DNA from 2 places in the Halomonas sp. SCS19 genome. Region 1 is predicted to be linked to the other one. Evidence: riboswitches for the same ligand, from Rfam matches in the RefSeq annotation. Region 1 holds a riboswitch; the other holds the start of a gene.
What was found. A riboswitch is a leader RNA that binds a small molecule or an ion and turns the genes downstream of it on or off. The one in region 1 is predicted to bind thiamine pyrophosphate.
Positions count from the first base shown of each region.

Region 1 (11,926 bases):
CATCTTTCTTGGTGGCACCATCCATGACGTCGCCCAGGTGGTCGGTGCCGGCTATATGATCTCCGACGAGACCGGCGATATCTCAACCTTCGTCAAGCTGTTGCGGGTCGCCATGCTGGTGCCGGCGGTGATGGTGTTCATGCTGCTGTTTCGCCGCGCCCGTGGCGGTGAAGGTGGCAAGGTGCCGATGTTCCCGAGCTTCCTGGTGGCCTTCGTGGTGCTGGTGCTGATCAACAGCCTTGGCGTGATCCCCCAGGTGATGGTCGAGGGCATGACCGACCTGTCGCGCTGGTGCCTGGTCACCGCCATCGCCGCACTCGGTATCAAGACCTCCTTCCAGAAGCTCGCCGTGGTTGGCTGGAAGCCCGTCATCCTGATGGTCGCCGAGACCGTCTTCCTGCTTGGGCTGGTGCTGGTGTGCCTGTATACCGGCATCGCCGAGTGGTAGCGAGCGGTCCCGGGCCAAAGCCCACACAAATGCCAAGGCCCCGGTTCTCCGGGGCCTTGGCATTTCTGACGGTCTGTGGCGCTGTGTTGGTCGTTACTGACCGGCCTGGATCGCGGTCAGCGCAATCGTATAGACGATATCCTCCACCAGGGCGCCCCGGGACAGGTCGTTGACCGGCTTGTTGAGGCCTTGAAGCATGGGGCCGATGCTGACCACCCGAGCGCTGCGCTGGACCGCCTTGTAGGTGGTGTTGCCGGTGTTCAGGTCCGGGAACACGAACACCGTGGCGCGGCCGGCCACCGGTGACTCCGGTGCCTTCTGCCGGGCCACGCTGGCGATGGCCGCAGCGTCGTACTGCAGCGGGCCGTCGATGGCCAGGTGCGGCGCCCGTTGCCTTGCGATGCGGGTCGCCTCGCGGACCTTGTCGACGTCGGCGCCACTGCCGGACTCGCCGGTGGAGTAGCTGATCATGGCGACTCGCGGCTCGATGCCGAAGGCCTCGGCGCTGGTGGCGCTCTGCAGGGCGATCTCTGCCAGCGCCTCGGCGTCGGGGTCAGGGTTGACCGCGCAGTCACCGTAGACCACCACCTGGTCGGGCAGCAGCATGAAGAACACTGACGACACCTGGCCGTAGCCGGGGGCGGTCTTGATCAGCTGAAAGGCCGGGCGCACGGTGTTGGCGGTGGTATGCACGGCGCCGGAGACCAGGCCATCGACCTCGCCTTCGGCGAGCATCATGGTACCCAGCACCACGCTGTCATGAAGCTGGGCCTCGGCGGTCAGCGGGGTCAGCTTGCCACGCCGGCGCTCGACCATGGGGGCGACAAAGCGACCACGCTCGGCGTCCGGGTCGAGGATCTGGAGGTCATCGGGCAGTTCAAGGCCACGCGCCTTGGCCACCTCGAGGATGGCGCGACGCTTGCCCAGCAGCACGCAGTTGGCGATGCCACGACGCTGGCACAGGATGGCCGCTTCCAGGGTGCGTGGCTCGTCGCCTTCGGGCAGCACGATTCGCCGACGCTTGTGCTGGGCCATGCTGACCAGTTGATGGCGGAAGGCCGCCGGTGACAGGCGACGCTGGGCGTCGTCGTGAATCAGTGCCAGCAGCCAGTCACGATCCAGGTGATCGGCGACGAAGGCGCAGATGGCCTCGGCGCGCTCGTGATCATCCACCGGGATGCCGCCGGACATCTCGGTAAGCCGGGCCACGGTGGCGTAGCTGTCGGTGTCCACCGAGAGTACCGGCAGCCCCGAGGCCAGCGCCGGGCGACAGACGTCGATCAGCTGCTGGCTGGGTGACTCGCCGTGGGTCAGCAGGAGGCCCGCCAGGGGCACGCCATTCATGGTGGCCAGGGCCGCCGCCAGCAGGGTGTCGTCGCGGTCCCCGGGGGACACGATCAGCTCGCCGGGACGCAGGGCGTAGAGCAGGTGCTCGGCGCTGCGGGCCCCCAGCGTCGAGTGGGCGACGCGGCGGCGATCGGCCTCGCCGTGGTGCAGGATCCTGGCATCGAGGGCACGGGCCACGTCTACCACACGCGGTGCGGTCAGGGAGGCCCGGTAGGGCACCGCCGCGACCACCGGCAGGGTCAGATCGGCGCCGGTGGCGAGCTGCTGCTGCCAGTGCTGGCGATGGGCGCGGGCCTCGACCTCGCTGACCGAGGCCAGGGTCTGGTCGATGGCCGAGCCGTCGCCGTCCCCCGGCAGTCGCATCAGCATGGCACCCAGGGTACGCACCGAACCCACCGCGTCGATGCTCTGGCGATGGAACTGCAACTGCTTGGCCAGCTCCTGGGGATCGGCGATCTGTCCATCGGCGACCAGTACCACCTGGGCGTCGAGGGCACTGGCCAGGCGCACGTTGAGGTCGAAGGCGTAGGCGTTTCGCGGCAGTGGGCGAACGCCCTCCACCACGATCAGCGCCGGTGCCTTGCCGGTGGCAGGGCGGGCGACGCGGGCGTGGCGCTCCACGGCGAGTTCCAGCAGACCATCGCGATCGTCGCGGCCGAGATACTGCTCCAGTGTCTGGCGCGAGATCGGACGCGGCGAACCTATGCCCAGGGTGCTGGCCACCAGCGAGCGGGCGCGTTCGTCGTTGTCACTTGCCTGCTCGCCACCTTCGGACTGGCTGAAGGGCTGCAGAAAACCCGCGTCCAGCCCCAGCGTATCCAGCGCACGAAGCAGGCCGAGGCCGGCGGAGGTGAGGGCGACGCCGTCGTCGATGGGGATCAGCAGCAGCGTGCGGGACTGGGTGCTCACTGAACCTCCTCGAGCCTTGGCGTGGACGTCAGGCTCGCGATCAATTCCCGGGTCTGGCTGGCGATATAGCCTTCTTCGTCGGTGGGGATGACGCGGATCTCCGGCGCCGAGCTGGTGCCTCGGTCGTGGATCTGGCCTTCCTCGCCACGCGGGAGGCTCTCGTTGGCGTCAGCGTCCAGGCGTACACCGAGGGCCTCCAGGTGGCCCAGGGTCCGGGCGCGCACCAGGGCAGAGTTTTCGCCGATGCCGCCGGTGAAGGCGATGCCGTCGATCCGGGGCAGGGCACAGGCCAGGCCCGCCAGGGACTTGGCCAGGCGGTAGCAGAACACCTCGATGGCCAGGCTCGCGCCGGCGTGACCTTCACTGGCGGCCTGTTCGAGCTCACGCATGTCGTTGGTCAGCTCGGACAGCCCCAGCAGTCCGCTCTTCTGGTTGAGCAACTGATCGACGCCCTCCAGCGACATGCCCAGCTGGCGCGCCAGGTGCAGGTGCAGGCCGGGGTCGACGTCACCGCTGCGGGTGCCCATCACCAGGCCTTCCAGCGGGGTCATGCCCATGCTGGTGTCCAGGCTTCTGCCGGCCCATACCGCAGTGGCGGAGCAGCCATTGCCCAGGTGGGCGATCAGCCAGCCGCCTTCACCACGGGCGCTGACTTCTGTCAGGCGTCCGGTCACGTAGGCATGGCTCGAGCCGTGGAAGCCGTAGCGACGGATGCCGTGTCGGCTGTAGAGCTCTTCGGGGATGGCGTAGCGGTAGGCGTGGGGCGGCAGGGTCTGGTGAAACGCGGTATCGAACACCGCCACCTGAGGCAGATCCTCGAACAGCCGGCGCGTGGCGACGATACCGTCGAGGTTGGCCGGATTGTGCAAGGGAGCCAGGCTGATGGTCTGGCGAATGGTGCGCACCACGGCGTCGTCGAGCAGGGTGGCGGCGGTGAAGCGCTCGCCGCCGTGTACCACCCGGTGGCCGATACCGATGGGCCGGTGGACGTCAAGGTGCTCGAGAATCGTCTTGAGCGCCAGGGCGTGGGTCGCTCGGGGAAGCGAGACCTCGCGGGTGCTGCCGTGTTCGTCTACAAGCTTGAGGCGAGCCTCGTGGCTACCCAGGCGCTCGGCGATACCGGACAGTCGGGGAGCGTCGGGGGCCTGATCGACCAGCGCGAACTTGATCGAAGAGGAGCCGCAGTTGATCACCAGAATCGGGGCTTTCATGCCATCTCCAGAAAAGACGCCTTGGTGAGGCGAGAATGCGTGGGATGGCGGCGAATCTAGCACCGCCCCGGGGCGCGAATAACTGGCCTGGGGAGGTAGTCGAACGGCTTTGCTGGTGGATCCAACGAAGCCGTGATGAGCGTCAAGTGCATGAATCTTTGGATTAGACTTTTGTCTAACTTTGTGCGGCGGAACTGGAACCGGGCGTACAAGACGTGCATCCCCGGGCAGTCGAACGCTGCCCGGGGATGCGCCGGGGAATGGCTTGTCTCAGACCTCCTTGTTCAGACCTCCTTGTAGAGCTCCGCACCCTGTTCACGGAAGACCCGGGCGCGCTCTTCCATGCCGGCCATGACGGCGTCGCCGTCACCCTCCAGGCCGTTGTCGCGGGCGTAGTCGCGGACCTCCTGGCTGATCTTCATGGAACAGAACTTGGGGCCGCACATGGAGCAGAAGTGGGCCACCTTGGCGGAGTCCTTGGGCAGCGTCTCGTCGTGATAGGCGCGGGCGGTGTCAGGGTCGAGGCCCAGGTTGAACTGGTCCTCCCAGCGGAACTCGAAACGCGCCTTGGACAGGGCGTTGTCGCGGCGCTGGGCGCCGGGATGCCCCTTGGCCAGGTCGGCGGCGTGGGCGGCAATCTTGTAGGTGATGATGCCGGTCTTGACGTCGTCCTTGTCGGGCAGGCCCAGGTGCTCCTTGGGGGTGACGTAGCACAGCATGGCGCAGCCGTACCAGCCGATCATCGCCGCTCCGATGCCCGAGGTGATGTGGTCGTAGCCCGGGGCGATATCGGTCACCAGCGGCCCAAGGGTATAGAAGGGCGCCTCGTCGCAGTACTCGAGCTGCTTGTCCATGTTCTCCTTGACCAGGTGCATGGGCACGTGGCCGGGGCCTTCGATCATCACCTGGACGTCGTGCTTCCAGGCGATATGGGTCAGCTCACCCAGGGTCTTGAGCTCCGCCATCTGGGCCTCGTCGTTGGCGTCGGCCACCGAGCCCGGGCGCAGGCCATCGCCCAGCGAGAAGGCCACGTCGTACTGCTTGCAGATCTCGCAGATTTCCTCGAAGTGGGTGTAGAGGAAGCTTTCCTGGTGATGGTAAAGGCACCACTTGGCCATGATCGAGCCACCGCGGGAGACGATGCCGGTGACCCGGTTGGCGGTCAGCGGTACGTAGCGCAGCAGCACGCCTGCGTGGATGGTGAAGTAGTCCACGCCCTGTTCGGCCTGCTCGATCAGGGTGTCGCGGAACACCTCCCAGGTGAGGTCCTCGGCCACGCCCTTGACCTTCTCCAGCGCCTGATAGAGCGGCACCGTGCCGATCGGTACCGGCGAGTTGCGGATGATCCACTCGCGGGTTTCGTGGATGTTCTGGCCAGTGGACAGATCCATGATGGTATCGGCGCCCCAGCGGATGCCCCAGGTCATCTTCTCGACCTCTTGCTCGATGGAGGAGGTCACCGCCGAGTTGCCCAGATTGCCATTGATCTTCACCAGGAAGTTGCGCCCGATGATCATCGGCTCGGCTTCCGGGTGGTTGATGTTGGCGGGGATGATGGCGCGCCCGGCGGCGACTTCCTGGCGCACGAACTCGGGGGTGATCTCCTCTGGCAGACGGGCGCCGAAGCCCTGCCCGGGATGCTGGTGGCCAAGGATGCGCTCGACCTCGTCGCTGCCTCGATAGCCATCGGCCAGGGCCTGGCGGCGCTGATTCTCGCGGATGGCGATGAACTCCATCTCCGGGGTGATGATGCCGCGGCGGGCATAGTGCAGCTGGGTGACATTGCCGGCGCTGCCGTCGGCGCCACGACGTGCGCGGCGCGGCGTTCGGGTCAGTTCGAAACGCAGCGGGGCGAGCGTCGGGTCGTTGGCACGTCGGCGACCGTAGTCCGAGGTCGGGCCATCGAGCCATTCGGTGTCGTCGCGCTCCTCGATCCAGGGCCGGCGCAACTCGGCAAGCCCGCGACGCAGGTCGACCTCGACCTGGGGATCGGTGTAGGGGCCGGAGGTGTCGTAGACCAAGAGCGGCGGATTGGCCTCGTCGGCCCCGGAGGTGCGGGTCGCCGACAGCGAAATCTCGCGAAACGGCACCCGCAGGTCGTCGCGGGAGCCCTTTACATAGACCTTGCGCGAACCCGGCAGGGGCGTAACTGCGGCCTGGTCGACCTGGGCGGTCTCGGCCAGGAAGTGCGCGCTATGGCGAGTTTTGTTGGCGGAAACGGGTTGATCGAGCGGCATTGGCTTGTCCTTCTCACGGCACTGGGTGCTGGCGTTGTTGTGTGCATCGCGTGAGGAAGGAGGGGGCGTCGTGGCCTGGGCCGTGAGCGCTTGATCCCTACGCTGGTCCTCACCGCGATGCCATGGCATCGGGGTTACCCCCAGATCAGGTTCAACGGGTCCCATGCGCTGCATGATCTCAGCCGCCTCTGGCGGCCCCCCGTCAAGCGTGGTGCTGATTGTGTTAGTCGCTTAGATCGAGTCCCATCTGCCAGAAGTCGATCTCGAGTCGTGTTGCGTCGGCGAAGATCCGTGACAGTCGCGCAAAGCGCTCGCCGGATACCTGGCCAAGCTGATCATCGAGCCAGGCCTGCTCCTGGCGTGCGGCGGCCTGGAAGTCGTCGCTTTCGTACATGGCGATCCAGGCGTCGAAGGGGTTGTCGGCACCGCGCAGGGTGTCCGAACGGGCGTTGAGGTTTCGTGCGATATCGGCGTAGCCGACCATGCAGGGGGCCAGCGCCACGTGCAGGTCCAAGAGGTCGCCGCGGCTGCCGGCGTCCAGCACGTAGCGGGTATAGGCCAGGGTGGCGCGGGCTTCGGGCAGCTCGGCGAGTTCGGCCTCGCCGATGCCCCAGTCGCGGCAGAAGGCGAGATGCAGGCCGAGTTCCACGTCGAGGATGGTCTTCATGCCGTCGAAGGCGCCGCGCAGCTCGTCGAGGCTGTGGCTCTTGTAGGCCGCCAGGGCGTAGGCCCGGGAGAACTGCAGCAGAAACAGATAGTCCTGCTTCAGATAGTGACGGAAGCTGGCGTCGGCCAGTTCACCACGGCCAAGGGCGAGCACGAAGTCGTGTTCGATGTAGGCGTGCCAGTCATCGCGGCAGGCGTCGACAAGATCGGTAAAGCGGTAGCCCATGTTGCCTCCGGTTGGTGCGGATCCGGAGGGCGGCGGCCAAGGACACGGCGACGAGAAAGGAGGGAGGTGCGCGCGCAGGGGCAGACACCACCGCCTGATTCCCTACGCCGGTTCAAGGTGTGAAGCCACACCGCACCCGGATCAGGTTCCACGGGATCGGCGCTGGCGGCCGGTGATTCGTCACCCTGGCCCTGCGCCATCTCAGCCGGATTCACCGGCACCCCGTCAAGCGAGTCTGAATCGAGTCTAGCATGACCTCGAAGGGAGTCCACCTCGGCTTGGCAAGAACCGATCCCGATCAGTAGATACGCCGCTGGGGGGAGGAGGTTCCCACGATATCGCGAGAGTGCAACTGCCCAGATATCTGGAGAAGTTTCCGCATGGTTGAGAATGCATTTTATCCGATTGAGGAAATGTGGCGAAGTAGAGTCCTGATTGATCAATTCGACAAAGTTTCGACGATTTTGTTGTTGTTTAAAGGGGTATTTTCGTGGTTTTTCTTGGATGTTCTCTGGATTGTATTTGCGTGTTTTGCGGCTGCCTGATAGAGAAGATGTGAGAGAATCTAGAGTGAAAAAAGTACGTTTTTTTATCGATATTCTGACATTCGTTGTGCGCTTGACGACTCCTTTGTGAAGAAGGGAAGAAAGTGAAAGGTGTGTTGGTCCCGTTTTATTGGAAGCATTGGTTCGCCGAGTTTTCATGGAAGCTAAAAATGCTTGCTTTGTTCTCTTTTGAACCCCCCATGGGTCAGGGAAATGGTGCATGGGAAAGGTTTTATGAAGGGTTCCGGGGCCGTTGTCAGTGCTCGTTTCTCAACACAATAGACAAATATTTCGCCTATCTTTTTTTATGCAAATATTTTAGAAAGGAAGACGAGATGCCAGTGTTGGCGTAAACATTCCTATTCGTCGTGGCAATGGGTGATTTAAGATAGACGTTATCAATTTTGTTCGTTCGCGACCGATATTATATCTTATATTTGAGGTGAGTAAGATGAATCCATATTCGACACTTCCAGACCGTGCCTTCTGGAAAAAAGCTGTATCCGAAAAGTCAATTTTTGACATATCCAATTTGTGGTCTCCAAAGTTCAAGATCACAAAGGATAGTAAAGTGGTTACCTTCGGTTCCTGCTTTGCGCAACATATTGGAAATGCTCTTGATAGCAGAGGGTTCAACTGGGTCTCGACAGAAACTCCACCCAAGGGGCTCTCGCAGGAAAATGCAAAAAAATACAATTACAATATTTTTTCGGCAAGAACCGGGAATATATACACCACCTCATTGTTGAAGCAGTGGGTAGAGTGGGCAACAGGGATAAAAGAGCCGCCCGAGGAGATTTGGGAAAAGGACGGACGGTTCTATGATCCCTTTCGCCCCGTGGTGGAACCGGAGGGTTTCTGTAGTAAAGAAGAGTTAATGCTCTCTCGAGAGGAGACAATAAAAGCATTTAGGGAATGCATCGTCTCATCAGACTTCTTTGTCTTCACCCTAGGGTTGACTGAAAGCTGGTTCAATTCGGAATACGGCTACGAGTATCCGATGTGTCCCGGGACTTCAGCAGGGACCTACCTGAAAGGTATCCATGCGTTCAAGAATCAGATGTATCCCTCTGTGATGAATGATCTGCGAGATGCCATAGAAATAATGCGTCATGAGAATCCTGCGCTACGCCTTATATTGACAGTTTCCCCTGTTCCTTTGGTAGCGACAAACTCCAGGAACAACGTGATCGTCGCTACAATGGAATCCAAGTCAGTGTTGCGTGCCGTGGCTGGGCAGATTTCTAGAGGTTGTAATTATGTGGATTATTTTCCTTCGTATGAAATAATCAACAGCCCGGTTTTCAAGGGGGTGTTTTTCGAACCCAATCAACGAAGTGTTAACCCCCACGGTGTCGATTTTGTGATGAATCATTTTTTTCTTCTCTGAGGACAAAGTTTGGCGCTGAGATTTTCGGAAAACAAAACAAGAGGGTAGGTAACGTAAAGAAAATTAATGATCTGGTTTGCGAAGAAGAGATCTTCGACGCCTTTGGAGGTAAGGAATGAAGAAAAATATTTGTGTGCTGGGCAATAGCCACGTTGGTGCTTTGAAAAGAGCCTGGGACCTGATGCCAGAGTGGCATCAAGAATATAATCTTGTCTTCTTTACCGCTAGAAGTAATGGCTTGGGTGGACTGATTCTCATCGATAATAAACTGGTTCCAAAAACAGATAGATTAAAGAGAACCATCACCTATACATCGGGTGGCAAGAGTGAGATTGATATCGTTGAATATGATCTATTCTTGATTTACGGACTTCAGATGGAAGTTTTTTTTGTCGAACCTGGCAAATTTTTTTCATCAGCAGTAATAAATCAAACCGTGCTGGATAGTGTCAAGGGTACGACGTCCTGGAAGATCATGGAAATGATCAGGAGCGTGACCAACAAAAAGATATATGTTGGACATAATCCCCTGCCTATTCAGAAGAAAGGTGATGATAGAAGTTATCCTCCGGAAAGCTACCTGTCCGGAATAAAGTTGATGAACGATGAAGTATATGATAAATGCAATGCCGAGTTGATCGCTCAGCCTGCTGATACCATCGTCAACGGATGTTTTACGGAGCGGGAGCTCTCGAAGGGAAGTAAAAGATTGCCTGTAGGGGATGCCATGGATGAGGAAGCGCATCCAGACCATGATATCAGGCATATGAACGAAGAGTTCGGGAAAAAGTGGCTATCCTGCTTTTTAAGTAGAGATTGACAAAGGGTTTTCCTGGCGGATGTGTGTTATTCGGAGCTGGAGAACGCTCTTTGTAGAGCAAAGTGTTACCACCAGACAGCGGCAAACAGATGAATCATGGATCACGCCACTATGCTTGACGTGTAGTAGTCCGCTGGGATTCCCCCTCCGGATGATGCAAAAGGAGGGGGAGGACACAACGCTGTGCCACGGCACCGGCTCAGTCGACGGGCTTCTCGCCGGAGACTTCCGGCGCCGATTCCGTGCCGTGCTCGCGAAAGGACTGCACCGGCATCTCGCGGGGGATTTCCCGTGGCGGCTCAGCCGGGGTCGCCGGCGGCGGTGGTGCCTCGGCGACGCGAAGCTCGCCTACCACCGCCGGGGGGCGGGTCTCGCTCGGGACCAGCAACAGGCCGGCGCGCCTCAGGGCCCGGCCGATGCTCAGGCTGGAGCTCCAGCGGACCAGCGGGGCGGCCATCACCAGGCCGAGCCACACCGGCGTCAGCCAGATGAAGAAGCTCGGGGTGAAGGCCCAGGTCACCAGCGCCCACAAGGCGCCGATCAGTGACCATAGCCAGGTGTGGCGAAAGGCTTCCTTCCAGGGCAGGGCGCGGCCCTCGCGGGACTGTGGATCCCAGGCCACGGTGCGGCCGCTCAGTACCTGAATCACGAAACGACTGTGGAACACCATCATCAGCGGCGCGATGAGCATGGCAAACAGCGTCTCGAGCAGCATGCTGGCGACGAGCCGGGCCCGTCCGCCATAGGCCTGCGGGTTCTGGATCAGCCCCAGCACCAGCCCCAGTACCTTGGGCATCAGCAGCATGCCCAGGGTGCCGATCAGCAGCGGCATGATCAGGTTGGGTGGGGCGATCGGCCAGTCGGGAAACAGCTGCGAACTCGAGGTGAAGAAGTTGGTCGGCACCAGCGCCCGGATCAGGGCGTCGATGGTGCTGATCACCAGGATCGCCAGCCACACCAGCGACGACAGGTAGGCGAGGGCACCGAAGAAGAAGTGCAGACGGCTGAGCACGTGCAGTCCGCGCCCGCCGAGCAGGCGCATATGCTGCAGATTGCCCTGGACCCAGCGCCGGTCGCGTTTGGCGTAGTCGAGGATATGGCTCGGCATTTCTTCGAAGCTGCCGCCCAGGTCGGTGCGCATGCGCACCTGCCAGCCGGCACGGCGCAGCAGCGCCGCCTCGACGAAGTCGTGGCTCAGGATATCGCCACCCAGCGGTGGCTTGCCGGGCAGCTCCGGCAGGCCACAGGCATCGGTGAAGGCGTCCACGCGAATGATGGCGTTGTGGCCGAAGTAGTTGGCCGCGGTGGCGTGCCAGAAGCTCAGACCGCTGGCCAGCATCGGCGAGTAGAGCGCGGCGGCGAACTGGTTGGCGCGGCCGAACAGGCTGTCCTGGCGCACCGGAATCGGCACCGTCTGCAACAGGCCAAGGCGCGGGTTGGCCATCATCTCGTCGATCAGCTCGATGACGGTCGTGCCGCTCATCAGGCTGTCGGCGTCGATCACCAGCATGTAGTCGTAGTGGCTGCCCCAGCGGGTGCAGAAGTCGCCCAGATTGCCTGCCTTGCGCCCGACGTTACTGTCACGGTGGCGGTAGTGCAGTTGGCAGTGGCCTTCCAGGCGCTTCTGCAGCTCGGCCATGGCGGCCTTTTCCTCGGCTACCACCTCGTCGTCGGTGCTGTCGCTGAGCACGAAGGCTTCCACCTCGATGCCTTGCGGCAGGTCATCCAGATCCTTGCAGGTGGCCTCGAGTCCGGCGGCGACTCGCAGCACGTCCTCGTTGTGGATCGGCATCACCAGGGCGGTGCGGGAGTGGGAGCCTTCGGGCCGCATGGGATAGGAATGGCGCGGCTTCAGGCTCAACGGGTCACGCCCGGTCAGGTTGAGCACGAAGCCGATCAGCGCGCTCCAGAAGGCCATAGTGATCCAGCCGAAGGTGATCGCGAACAGGCCGATGATCGCCATCTCGAGCGGACTGATGCCCTCCACGTAGAGGATCCTGAACATGGTCCAGACCCCCAGCGCCGTGGTGGCGGCAATGGCCAGGCCGACGCCAAGACGTCGCAGGCGTGGCCAGGGTACCTCGGGAGTATGGGCGTTCATCAGGGGCTCCAGATGCTGTTCCAGGT
Region 1 covers NZ_JAMSHN010000001.1:631,116-643,041, reverse strand. Annotated here, with positions in the region: gene NFH97_RS02580 (YeiH family protein) at 1-448, shown strand, start outside; gene pta (phosphate acetyltransferase) at 542-2,704, opposite strand; gene NFH97_RS02570 (acetate/propionate family kinase) at 2,701-3,915, opposite strand; gene thiC (phosphomethylpyrimidine synthase ThiC) at 4,200-6,152, opposite strand; TPP riboswitch at 6,230-6,364, opposite strand; gene tenA (thiaminase II) at 6,376-7,044, opposite strand; TPP riboswitch at 7,126-7,279, opposite strand; gene NFH97_RS02555 (GSCFA domain-containing protein) at 8,041-8,979, shown strand; gene NFH97_RS02550 (hypothetical protein) at 9,095-9,799, shown strand; gene mdoH (glucans biosynthesis glucosyltransferase MdoH) at 9,999-11,900, opposite strand; gene NFH97_RS02540 (OpgD/OpgG family glucan biosynthesis protein) at 11,900-11,926, opposite strand, start outside.

Region 2 (11,926 bases), 200 kb from region 1:
TCGCCCAGCGCCGAGAGGAAGGTCTCGATCTTGGCGTTGGAGGCGCCGCCAGCGGCCATCAGCGCAGTGACCCGGGTCTGTTCGCCGACCCCGTGCCAGCCACTGGCATCGAGGGTGTTGGCGCCGGCGTTGCCGACCAGCGTCAGCGCCTCGATATCGCGATAGCTCGAAGCGGTCCCGCCGTCGATGCTGAAGCTGTCCCCACTTACGTTGATGGCGTTCTGGCCATCGGCCAGGACGATTTCCAGACGATCCTGGCCGACGCCGCCGCGGATCTCGTTCTGCCCAGACCCGGCACGAATGACGTTATCCCCGGCTACCGCCACGAACTGGGTCGTGGCCTCGCCACCGATCATCAGGTCGTTGCCGCTGCCCCCCTGGAGATAGACACTGCCGCCAAAGCCGCTGGCGTCGAGCACGGTGTCGCCAAACTCGGCACGCAGCATGCCGTGCTCGATGCCGACCAGGCTCTCACGCCCCGCTTCCCGAGCGCGCACCTGGGTCGAGGTCACCGTGGCGCTGGCCCCGGAAGCTCCCAACGCCAGACCACTGCCGACCAACGCCTTGGCGAAGGCACCGTCGTCGGCCACGGCCATGAAGTCGCCGATAAAGCTGACGCGCCAGCGTACCTGCTGCTCACCAGCGGATTCGAACAGCTCGCGGGCCACCTGCAGGTTGCCTTCGCCCACCGCAGACAGTGCCTCGAGCGCCTGCTGTACCGCCAGGGCGTCGGCGTCCCAGGCCAGCGCGTCTGTCTGCTCGCCGGCGAAGTGGAAGACCACCGTCTCACCGGCGCTGCGCGACCACACCAGCTCGCGCTCCTCGGCGACGTCACCGCGCACCAGGGTGGCGCTGCCGCTGCCGCCGAACAGACGTAAGCTGTGGGAAGTACTGCCCAGCACCGAGTCGCTGCCGCTGCCACCATCGAGGCTGTTGCTGCCGCGATTGCCGAACAGCACGTCGTCACCGACACCCCCGACCAGGATGTCGTTGCCACTGCCGCCCAGGAGTACCGCGTCGCCGGCGCCGGCCTTGAGGGTGTTGTCACCGGCGACGCCTTCCAGCTGAACCGAACCGCTGAACGCAGAGGCGTCCAGCACATTGGCAGAAGCACCGCCCACCAGGGTGGCGAGTTCGACGTCGCCCAATACCCAGTTGGTCCAGCCGGTCACGCTCAGCGCGGTATCGGTCAGGGTCATGTCGGCGTCGGCGCTGGCCTCGATGCGGTCGTTGCCGCCACCGGCCTGGACACTGCCGCCCCCGGCGCTGAGCACGAATCGGTCGTCCTGCGCGCTGCCGACAAGTTGGCTATTGCTGGCGCCATCCAGGCTCTGGAAGGTCACGCCGGAAAGCGAGTAGCCGCTGGCATTCAGCGTCTGGCCGGTCCCCGCGGCGGACAGCACCAGTTCCACGGGCTGGCGCTGGAAGCTCAGGCTGCCGTCGCCGGTGGTGATCGTGGCGGTGGCGCCAGCGCTGGTCAGGGAGATGTCCCCGGATGCGCGCTGCACCACATAGGTCAGCTCGGCCTCCTCGGGGGTGAACTCACTGCCCAGCTCGCTCTGTTCGAAGCGATCGCTGCCGCTCACCGACACCAGGGTACTGCGACCGGCGCCGGCTTTCAGGGTATCGTCGCCGCCGCCCCCGACGATCAGGTTGTTGCCATTACCCCCGTCGAGGATAGTGTCGACCTGCGAGGTGACATCACCGATCAGGCGGTCGTCGCCGCCGGTACCGATAACGTGATTGAAGCCGTCGATACCGACGAAGCCGGTGGCCTTGCCGGTCCCCAGATCGACCTCTACCGAGGTGGAGAAGTCGCTGAAGTCGAGGATCTGGCCGGCCCGACCGTCGAGTCGGTCGATGCCGTTGAACGCGATATTGCCAAGCCCCAGACTGCCCTCGTCGTAAAGCGACCAACGCGCCCCGTCCTGGCTGCTCGAGAGCCGGTGCTGGGCGGCATCGTCCGTGGCTGACAGCACGCCGTCGTCGCCCTGGCGATAGGAGGCGGCGTTCACCGTCTCGATGCCCGTGAAACTGAGCCAGCTATCGTTGCGCGCCGCCGTGGTGGTGCTCGACCAGTCCACGCTGCCCGCCCCATCGGCGCTCACCTGCCACTCGGTGTTGCCCTGGATGCCCTCGATGCGATCATCGCCCTCGCCCCCCGCGAAGGTGATGGTCAGCCCCTGGCTATGCTCGAGTGCCAGAACGTCGTCGCCGTCGCCGCCCTGGAAGCTCACCAGCAACCCATCCGCCTTGCCCAGCAGGCTCTGGTCCACGCGCAGGATGTCCTGGGCGTCGCTGCCCTGGATGACCACGCCGCCACTGGCCTTGGCCTCATCGAGACCGCGTGAGGCCACCACCTGACTGACGCCTTGCTCGTCGAGTTCGACCACCTGCAGCACCTGCTGCTGGTTCTCCTCGACCACCCGCAACGTCATCTCGGCACCACCGGCCACGCTGGCGGTCAGCGGGTCCGCCGACATCAGCATGCGTGGCTCGAGTCCCTCGAACACGAACCGGGACGGCTCTGCCTGGGCACGACGAGCACGCCTGGGCTGGCGGAGAAGACGAGCGATCAATTCGGACAGAGGCTTGCGCTGGTGGCGACTCATGGGGGGACTCCGGTGGCGAAAAACGTCAAGAGGCGCATCGCGGCGACGATACGCCCCCTGATCTCGGTCGATCAGTGAACGGGAGTGTCCTGTTCGGCGTCGGACGCGACCGCCTCCTCGGCGGGGTCGCCCTTGGCCAGAGCACCCAGCCGCGAACCACCCTGCGCCTGACGGCTCAGTCGATTGAGATTGCGCAGCGACTGCAGGTGGACGTAGAGCAGCTCCAGTTCGTCACTGTCCAGCAGCGCCTTGAGGCTGTCCTCAGGCAGCGCCTTGAGCTTCTGACGGTTGACCGCCTGGAAGCCGGTCAGGGTGCGCTGACCACCTTCCGGCAAGCGAATCTGGGCCTCGACCGACTCGAGCAGGTCGAGCTCGACCAGACGGGCGCAGAAGGCGTGGGTGCGCTGGAAGTGCGCCTGATAGTCCTGAAGGAAGTCCAGCACCTTGCCCAGGTACTGGGTCTGCTCACCGTCGGCGTCGAAGAAGCGCTCGCCGCGACCGTCACGATTGAGCCCTTCGTAGTCATCATCGATGCACAGGGTGAAGGTCTTGTCGTTGTCGGCGGAGGCAAACACGAAGGGATAGCGGCGGAAGAAGGCCGGCACGTACTCACCGCGCCACTGGCCTTCACGGTCCACCAGCAGATTCTGGTCCTGCTCGAGTCCCAGCACGGCGACCGGCAGCACCCCGTCGTCGGCCTGGGTGAAGACGATCGGCAGGTCGGTGGCGGCGGTCGGAAATTCGGCCGCCATCAGCGGCACCGAGTTCACCCCGCTGGCAAAGCCGAAGTCCTTGCCGACCTTGAGCGACAGCTCGCCATGCTTGTCGCGGGTGATCGGCTGAACGTTGCGATAGATAAGAAGTTGAGTCGCCATGAAAGAGTCCTCTAGTACTTGAGTGTCGTCCCTGGGCCTGGACGTCAGCGTCGTTGCGCGGCCAGCGCGCCGGTGGAAGTCGGGGAGACCAGAGTCACCCCGTGGTAGAAGGTCACGAAGGGTTCGCCTTTCGCATCGAACCCCAGAGAAAGGTTGCTCAGCGGCTTGTCGCCGTGGGCGGCAATCCACTCGATCGCCTGTGCGCGCGACGTACAGCGCCACTCGCGAGCCAGCGACAACAAAAGGCCCGCCAGTTCGCCCAGACGTATCTCGGCCGGATGTAGATGCAGATTGAGGGAATCGCGGCCGGTATCGCGACCCTGGCGCCGTTCCTCGATCCTCACGGTCAACGGTGGCCAGGGCTTTCGTGCCAGCGCGTGGCTGACCTCGAGCTGTTCGATCACGTCGCCGACGAGCGGGGGCATCGCCGCAAGCGTGCTCGCCATTGCATGGCGCACCGCCTCGGCGCTCTCGAGCAGGACATAGTCGGAGACACTGGCGTCGACGCCAGGGCGCCACTTCCACGCCTGGTACAGCGGGAAGCGACGCCCCGGCAGGGCCTTGTCCGGCAGCGGCGCTTCCCAGTACACCTTGGTGGTCGCGGCCTCCAGCCCGAGATGCAGATAGTGCGCCATCGTCTGCGTCGACAGTCCGGCGACAAAGGCCCTCCGGTCGCCAGGCGCCAGCGCCAGCGACTCCAGCAACCCCTCGAGGCGCACCGCAAGATCGTCGGCGTCAACGCCCTCGAGCGGCACACTGTAGAGCCTGCGCTGAGGAGCCCAGCGGGCGGGAGCGCACTTGACCGAGCGCTCGGCACTGTAGGGACGCGCGAGGCTATCGAGCCAGGACTCGATCAACGCCTGACGCTCGGCGAAGGGCCGGGGTTCAGTGCTGGAAGGCAAGGAGGTCCATCCGGTCATTCATATGGGCGTCGATCTCCGCCAGGTCTTCGCCATTGATGACGCCGGCGGCATGCTTCAGCCGCAGCACGCTGATCAGGTAGTCGTAGCGCGCACTGGCAAGTTCGCTGCGGGCGAAGAACAGATCGCGCTCGGCGTCGAGCAGTTCGAGCACCGGCATGACTCCGGATTCATAGGCCACCTGGCGGTATTCGACGATGCGCTGGTTGGCGGTCAAGGACTCGCTGAGAGCCCTGACCCGGGACATGGCGGTGACGATACCCTCGAAGGCCGCACGTATCTCGCGGTCGAGTTCACGCCGCACCTGTTCGAGTCGAGCCTGCCCTGCCTCGATCAGACGGGTCCCTTCGCGCACCTCCGACGACACTCGCCCACCGCTGTAGACCGGCACATCGAGGCCGACCCGAATGGTCTGGGTCTCGACCTCGCTGCCGCCGCCGAACAATGAGCCCTCGGTCTCGTCGTTGTCGTAGTCGAGACTCAGATCGAGGGTCGGATAGTGCCCACCGCGACTCACCTTGACCTGCTGATTGGCCACTTCCACCGCCAGCCGTGCGGCTGACAGACGAGGATTGCGCTGCATCGCCAGCTCGATCCAGGCCTCGACTGACGACGGTTCCGGGCTTGCCAGGGTCAGGTCCTCATCGACCAGGCTAAGCTCCACCGGACGCACGCCGCTGACCTCGGCCAGGGCATTGAGGGCATCGCGCAGACGGTTGGCCACGTCCAGCTCGCGCGCCTCGACCTGCAGAAAACGCGCCTGGGCGTCGAGCAGATCGATCTCGCGAATCAAACCGTCCTCGAAACGCGCCCTGACCTGCTCGAGATTGGTCTGGACCTGCTTCTTTTCGGCCTGCAGGAAACTCAGGTTTTCCGACAGGGCGAGTACCGCAAAGTAGCGTTCGGCCACCCGCAGGTAGAGATCCTGGCGCGAGACCTCGAGCTCGGACGCGGCCTGCTGGATCTCCAGCTTGGCCTGGCCAAAGGCTGCCCAGCGGGAATAGTCATAGATCGACTGCTCGAGCGAGACACCGTAGACGGTGGTCGGGTAGGACGTGCTGCCGCTGCCGTAGACCTCGTTGTCGGTACTGACGATGTCCTGGGAGATCTCGCTGCGCTCGACATTGACATTGATCTGCGGCAGCAGCGCTGAGCGCGCCTGATAGTAACGCTCATCGGTGGCCTGCTTACCATAAAAGTCGGCCTGAAACTGAGGATCGCTGTCCACCGCGAGCTCGTGAAGTTCCAGCAGACTTTCTGCCAGCACGGACGGAGCAAGCAGGCACGCCCACCCGCCCAACGCCAGGCCGAACGCAAGCTTGTTGAGATGCATGATGATTTTTCCCCTGCGCACCGGTGGGACAAACACCGGCATTACGCAACTGCTTTGTAATATTTTATTAACAACGGATGTACGATATTACCCACATCTTTTGTAGGAACACAGCTCCTATCTACTCTTTTGCAGGCAACATGATCAACGCAGTATCGACGCAGTAGGAAACTACATCGCAAAAGATGAGAAAGTTCATACCCGCCATCGCATTCCGCCACCGAAGGGAATCGGGTAACACATTGAAACCTGAAAAGTTCAGGAACTACGCCTAGGCAGGAGGCACTCTTCGGGGCCGAGGGTGTGGTGAAAATCCCGTTACGGGAAGTTGATGCCAGGGCCTGCCAGCCGCTGCAACCTCGACCAAGACGCCTGAGATCACTCAGCCAACCAAAGCAGACCTTTCGGCCTGATCCGTCAGCACGAGCAAAGCCCTACGTCAGCGATGACAACGCTGCACCTGGCGATACCTGGGCACTATTCATCCAGGCTGGCAATGCGGTTGCGACCACTACGCTTGGCGCTGTACAGGCGCCGGTCGGCGCGCTCGAACAGCGGTGCAAACCCCTCCCCCTTGCGATACTGGCTGACGCCGATGCTGATGGTGATGCGAATCGCCTGTCCATCCGACAGGGTGATTTCCCCCCCTGCCACCGCGCGACGCACCCGCTCGGCCGCCTTGATCGCCTCGGGCAAGGCGGTGCGCCGCATGACCACCACGAATTCCTCGCCGCCGGTGCGCGCCACCAGATCGCCATCACGCAGGCAGTTGGCTACTGTTTGCGCCAGCCAGGTGAGCACCTGGTCACCGGCCGCGTGACCGAAACCATCATTGACCTGCTTGAAGAAGTCGATATCGACCGCGGCCAGCGAGAACACCATCCCGCCACTGTCGCATTCCTCGATCAGGCGGGTGACGTGGCGATCCAGCTGGCTTCGATTGGGGAGTCCGGTCAAGGCATCGGTCATCGCCTGGTCTTCCAGCTGATCACGTTCGAGGCGAATACGCTCGACCTCCATCTCGTTGGAAATGACACGTTCGACGGCCCCGACCAGTAGCCGGACCAACTCGATGTCGACCTCACTGAAGGCGTGCCGGCGCACCGACGGACTGGAGAAGTTCAGGGTTCCCCAGACCTTGCCCTGGATCCGCAGCGGTGCACCGATATAGGTCTCCAGCTGAAAGTTCTCGTAGCAGGGGTGGCCCTTGACTCGCTCGTCCTGCCCGGCGCGGTGGGAATGGAAGACGTCATCGGCGTCGAGGGTCAGCCGACAGTAGGTGTCACCCAGTGCAAAGCTGTCGCCGGCCCCTACTGGCGCATTATCCGAGGCCGCCCAGCGCACCGTGTAACGCTCCCCCTCGACCTGACTGACCAGCGCGATATCCAGCCTCAGATAGCTCAAGGCGTCACGCAGCAGCATGTCGACGATCTCTGATACTCCGATATCGGTGCGATTTACCCCGGTATGGACATCCCGTAACAACTGGATCATCGAGCGATACTCGGAGACGTCCTGGATGATGGCGTAGAAGCCCATCACCTCATCTTCCACCAGGTCCGGCAGATAGTGGACCTTGAAGTAGATCTGGCGACCATCCTGGAGCACCAGGGAATCCTCGTAGCTGACCTCCTGCCCCGCCAGTGCCAGATCGAAACGTGGCCGGATCTTGGCGTAGGAGTCTGCATCGAGCACCGAAGACACCGGCTGCCCCATCAGCGCCTCGGCAGGCAGGCCGATGAAGTCGAGGTAGGCACGATTGTTGAAACGGAAGCAGAAGTCGCGGTCGACGTAGGCCACCATCACCGGCAGGTGGTCGGCCATCCGCGCGATGACACCGCGGCTTGCCTTCTGCCGAGCCGACAGTCGCAGCACCAGCCCACCATCGGCCAGGCGACAGCAGCTACCATCACCCAGTTCCAGCGGCATCGAAGGCTTGGCAGCGTGAGCGGCACCCCGGGAGACCCAGGCTTCAGCTACTGCCGCGGCCTCGCCAGGCAGCTCTGCCAGCCCCCGCCCGATCCAGACCTCTCCGGGCTCGCCCAGCACGCGCACGGCATCACCGACCACGTCGTGCACCTGCAACTCCGGCGTCAGGCGTACCAGCACCGTTCCGGACGACACCAATGCCTCTTCCACCCAGGCAAAACGCTCCATGAGGACATCTCCTTGCGTAAGCCCTGCCCTGGACCGGCAGCAGGTCAATACCCTGGCGGCTCGCGTGCCGTCTTCTCTAGCCTATAAAAAGATGCTTATAGATGCCGGATTATTTCGCTTGCCCGCTTCCACGTTATGCTGGCGTCGCCGACACCGCCGCGGGAGCTGCCCATGAACCACCAGGACCTTGTCGCCATCGAACACGCCCTGACGCTGGCCAATCGCGGGGATACCAGCTGGCTGTGCACGCGCCTGGGCACCCCTGCTCCCGCCTTCCCCCACCTGAGCGTCACCAGCGATGCCGATGGCCCCGGGTACGCCGGACAGCCCATCTTGCTGACCCAGGCCCGGGACGGCGGCGCCTGTCTGGTCAATATCGACAACAACGCCAACGATGGCACCCCCTGCCTGGTCGAGCGCCTGTCACCGAGCAGCGAGACCCTGGTGCACCTGGAGGTCATCCATGCAACGCTCGCCGGCCAGCCATCGCTGATTCGCCGCGTCAGCCTGGGCAGTACGTCCATGAACCTGCAGCGACCCACGCCAACCAATCCGCTGGTCCAGATCGGCGACGACGTCGTCGAGGTGCTGATCCAGCCGGCCTTGCGTCTGGTGCTGACCGGCCACTCCCCGGTCAATGCCGACCTGGCGCGCCAGGGACAACGGCTCGGCTTCGAAGTCATCCTGTGCGCCCCGGACTACCCCGACACGCATCACTCGACAACGCCCCTGCCGGCAGGCGTCGAGTTCCAGCGCGCGCCCGCAGCTCCCTTCCTGCGCGGCGGCGGCGGGCACCGACGCACCCTGGTGATGGACGCCACCGACGCCTCGACCATTGCGCGAGCGAGCCGCGAGGCCTGCTGTCATGGCTATCTGGCGATGACTGACATCGATCCAAGCCGAGCGGCGAACTGGCTTTACGATGGCTGGCACAGCCTGCGCACCTCGCCCACCGTCTGACGCCCCGTCGCTGCGGCCAAAGCGCCAATTGACAGCCATCGGAGGCGGTCCTACGCTGTGCGCATTCCTGGGGGAGCCTGACGGCTGAGATTCCGCATCACGCGGTAACCCTTTGAACCTGATCCGGGTCATGCCGGCGAAGGGAAGGATGGTTGCGTTATCTCCTCTTTCTTCCTGTCCGCCGCTCGTCCCGCCTGTCCACCGGTCCCTGCGGACAACGACAAGAAAGAGGTCTTCTTTCGATGATGCTCGATCCCACCTGGACGGCGCTGTGGCTTCTGCTGTGCGCCGCCATCTTTGCCATCCCCGGCCTGATCTATGCCCGACGTCGTCAGGGCGGCCTGGATGACTACATCTCGGCTCGCAACAGCCAGAACACCCGCGCCACGGTGTTGACCCTGGTGGCCACCACCCTGGGCACCTGGATCCTGTTCGGCCCCGCCCAGGCGGCCACCTGGGGCGGCATCGGCGCGGTACTGGGCTATGCGCTGGGTTCCATGGTCCCGCGCCTGGTGATGATCCCGCTGGGACGACGCATGCGTGAGCTGATCCCCGAAGGCCACGGCCTTACCGAGTTCGTGATCCATCGCTACGGGCGCACCATGTACGCCTTCACCCTGACGATCATGCTGTTCTATCTGTTCATTTCGCTGGCGGCAGGCCTCACCGCAATCGCCCATATGGTCACCCTGCTGGCGCCGATCCCGCTGTGGCTGACCGCCTGCGTAGTGATGATCGCGACCCTGCTCTACACCTTCTACGGCGGCCTGCGCACCACCATCTTCACCGACAAGGTACAGATGCTGGTGATCCTGCCGTTGCTGGCGCTGCTGCTGGTGTTCGGCTGGCAGGCCGCCGGCGGCGTCGCGCCGACGCTCGAGGGTCTGCAGGAACGTGCGCCCCAGTTGCTGGATGTCACCGATGCCGGTGGCCTGCGTGCCGGCCTGACGTTCTTTATCGCGGTGATGCTGACCGGCCTGTTCTACCAGGGCACCTGGCAGCGCATCTACGCCGCCCGGGACAGCAAGGTGCTGCGGCGGGGCTTCTGGATCGCAGGGCTGTTCAACTTTCCGGTGATCGTGCTGATGGGCCTGTTCGGCCTGGCCTTCGTCGGCCTCGGGCTCGAGGGAGACGGTTCGGTGGCGCTGTTCAGCGTGCTGCTGTCCGAGGTGCCGCTGTGGTTCGCCCTGGCCTTGATTCCGCTGGGTCTGGCCCTGGTGATGAGCAGTGCCGACACCACCGTCAACGCCACCTCCAGCATCATCGCCGTCGACATGCACCGGCTGCTGCCCCAGGCCAGCGAAGCCACCCTGATGCGCCTGGCACGCTGGCTGATCGTCGCCGCAGCGGTGCCGGTGACCTGGGTGGCGGCCCAGGGCTACAGCGTGCTCTATCTGTTCCTGCTGGCGGACCTGCTGTGCTCGGCGGCGGCCTTCCCGGTGTTCTTCGGTCTGTTCAATCGCCGCTACGACGGGCGCAACGCGGTCCTCAGCACCGCTGCAGGTCTGGTCGCCGGGCTGGCGATGTTCCCGTCCCCCAGCGGCGGTACCGCCACCCTGCTGGAATCCTTCCTGCTGGCGGCCTTCGTGCCGGTGCTGGTCTCGCTGGTGCTGATGAAGCTGCTGCCATCCCGCCAGGACTATGACTTCACCCGCATGGGCAGTCTGGTGCGGCGTTTCCAGAGCTGACACCGCCACGCTGACAGCCTGGCAAGGCGTGATAAAAAACAGCGGGACGTGCTGACGCGTCCCGCTGTTGTCGTTTCAAGGCCTGGCGATCAGGGGCCCTGGCAGTTCCGGCTCATCAGCGCCCGGGCCGCACCAGCCCCAGGTGATCGCGCAGGGTGCGGCCCTGGTACTCGCGTCGAAACAGCCCGCGGCGCTGCAGTTCCGGTACCACTTGTTCGACCACGTCCTCGATGCTGTCCGGCAGCGACGGCGGCATCAGGTTGAAGCCGTCCGCCCCGCCCTGCTCGACCCAGCGCTGCATCTCGTCGGCGATACGCTCCGGGGTGCCGACCATGGTGCAGTGGCCGCCACCGGCGGCGAGCCGTCCCAGCAACTGGCGCAGCGTCGGTCGTTCGCTCTCGATGATCCGCAGAATCGTGGCGTAGCGCCCCTTGGGCCCGCTGAAGGCCTCCAGTGGCGGCAGCTCGGGTACTGGGGCATCCAATTCCCAGTCGCTCACGTCCTGACCGATGAACTGACTCAACTGGCGCCGGGAGCTGTCCACCGGCAACAGTTCGTCGAGCTCCCGCTGCTTGCGTCTGGCCTCCTCTTCGGTGGAGCCGACGTAGGTGACGAGCCCCGGCATGATCGCGACCTTCGGTCTGCCAGCGGCCTTTACCCGGGCCTGAAGGTCGCTGTAGTAGGCCTGGGCCGAGGGCAGATCGTAGGCCACCGCGTAGATGGCCTCGGCGCAGCGCGCGGCCAGGTCACGGCCCTGATCCGAGGCGCCTGCCTGGAACAGCACCGGGTGGCCCTGGGGCGGACGCGGCACCGTCAGCGGGCCATCCACCAGAAAGTGCTCGCCGTGATGGTGAACGGGTCTGACCCGGCTGGCGTCGACGTAATCGCCCTGGCGATCCCTCACCAGGGCGTCGTCACACCAGGAGTCCCACAGCGCCAGCACGGTATTGGCGAATTCCTCCGCCCGGGCATAGCGCTCGGCGTGGCTCGGCATGGCCTCGAGCCCATGATTGCGCGCCTCGCTGTCGAACATCGAGGTCACCAGGTTCCAGCCCAGGCGTCCGCCGGAGATATGGTCCAGCGAGGCCAGCATGCGCGCAGCGTGAAACGGCGTATAGAAGGTGCTGGAGACGGTCGAGATCAGCCCGATGTGTTCGGTGGCCCGCGCCATGGCCGCCAGCATGGTCAGGGGCTCCAGGGTCCACAGCGGACCGTCGGCGACGTTGCCCGCGGCGTGACCATCGGCGAAGAACACCGCATCGAAGCGACCCCGCTCGGCGAGCCGCGCCAGTTCCTCGTAGTAGCGGATATCGGCCAGGCGCTCGACGCTGGAACGGGGATGACGCCAGGCCGCCTTGTGGTGGCCACAGCCCATGATGAA
Region 2 covers NZ_JAMSHN010000001.1:430,384-442,309, forward strand. Annotated here, with positions in the region: gene NFH97_RS01685 (LEPR-XLL domain-containing protein) at 1-2,612, opposite strand, end outside; gene NFH97_RS01690 (SapC family protein) at 2,684-3,487, opposite strand; gene NFH97_RS01695 (hypothetical protein) at 3,532-4,389, opposite strand; gene NFH97_RS01700 (TolC family outer membrane protein) at 4,373-5,740, opposite strand; gene NFH97_RS01705 (sensor domain-containing diguanylate cyclase) at 6,218-7,897, opposite strand; gene NFH97_RS01710 (hypothetical protein) at 8,069-8,857, shown strand; TPP riboswitch at 8,917-9,019, shown strand; gene NFH97_RS01715 (sodium:solute symporter family protein) at 9,100-10,545, shown strand; gene NFH97_RS01720 (LLM class flavin-dependent oxidoreductase) at 10,661-11,926, opposite strand, start outside.
Region 2: linked by a shared signal. The riboswitch ahead of NFH97_RS01715 (sodium:solute symporter family protein) and the one ahead of thiC (phosphomethylpyrimidine synthase ThiC) in region 1 are both predicted to bind thiamine pyrophosphate.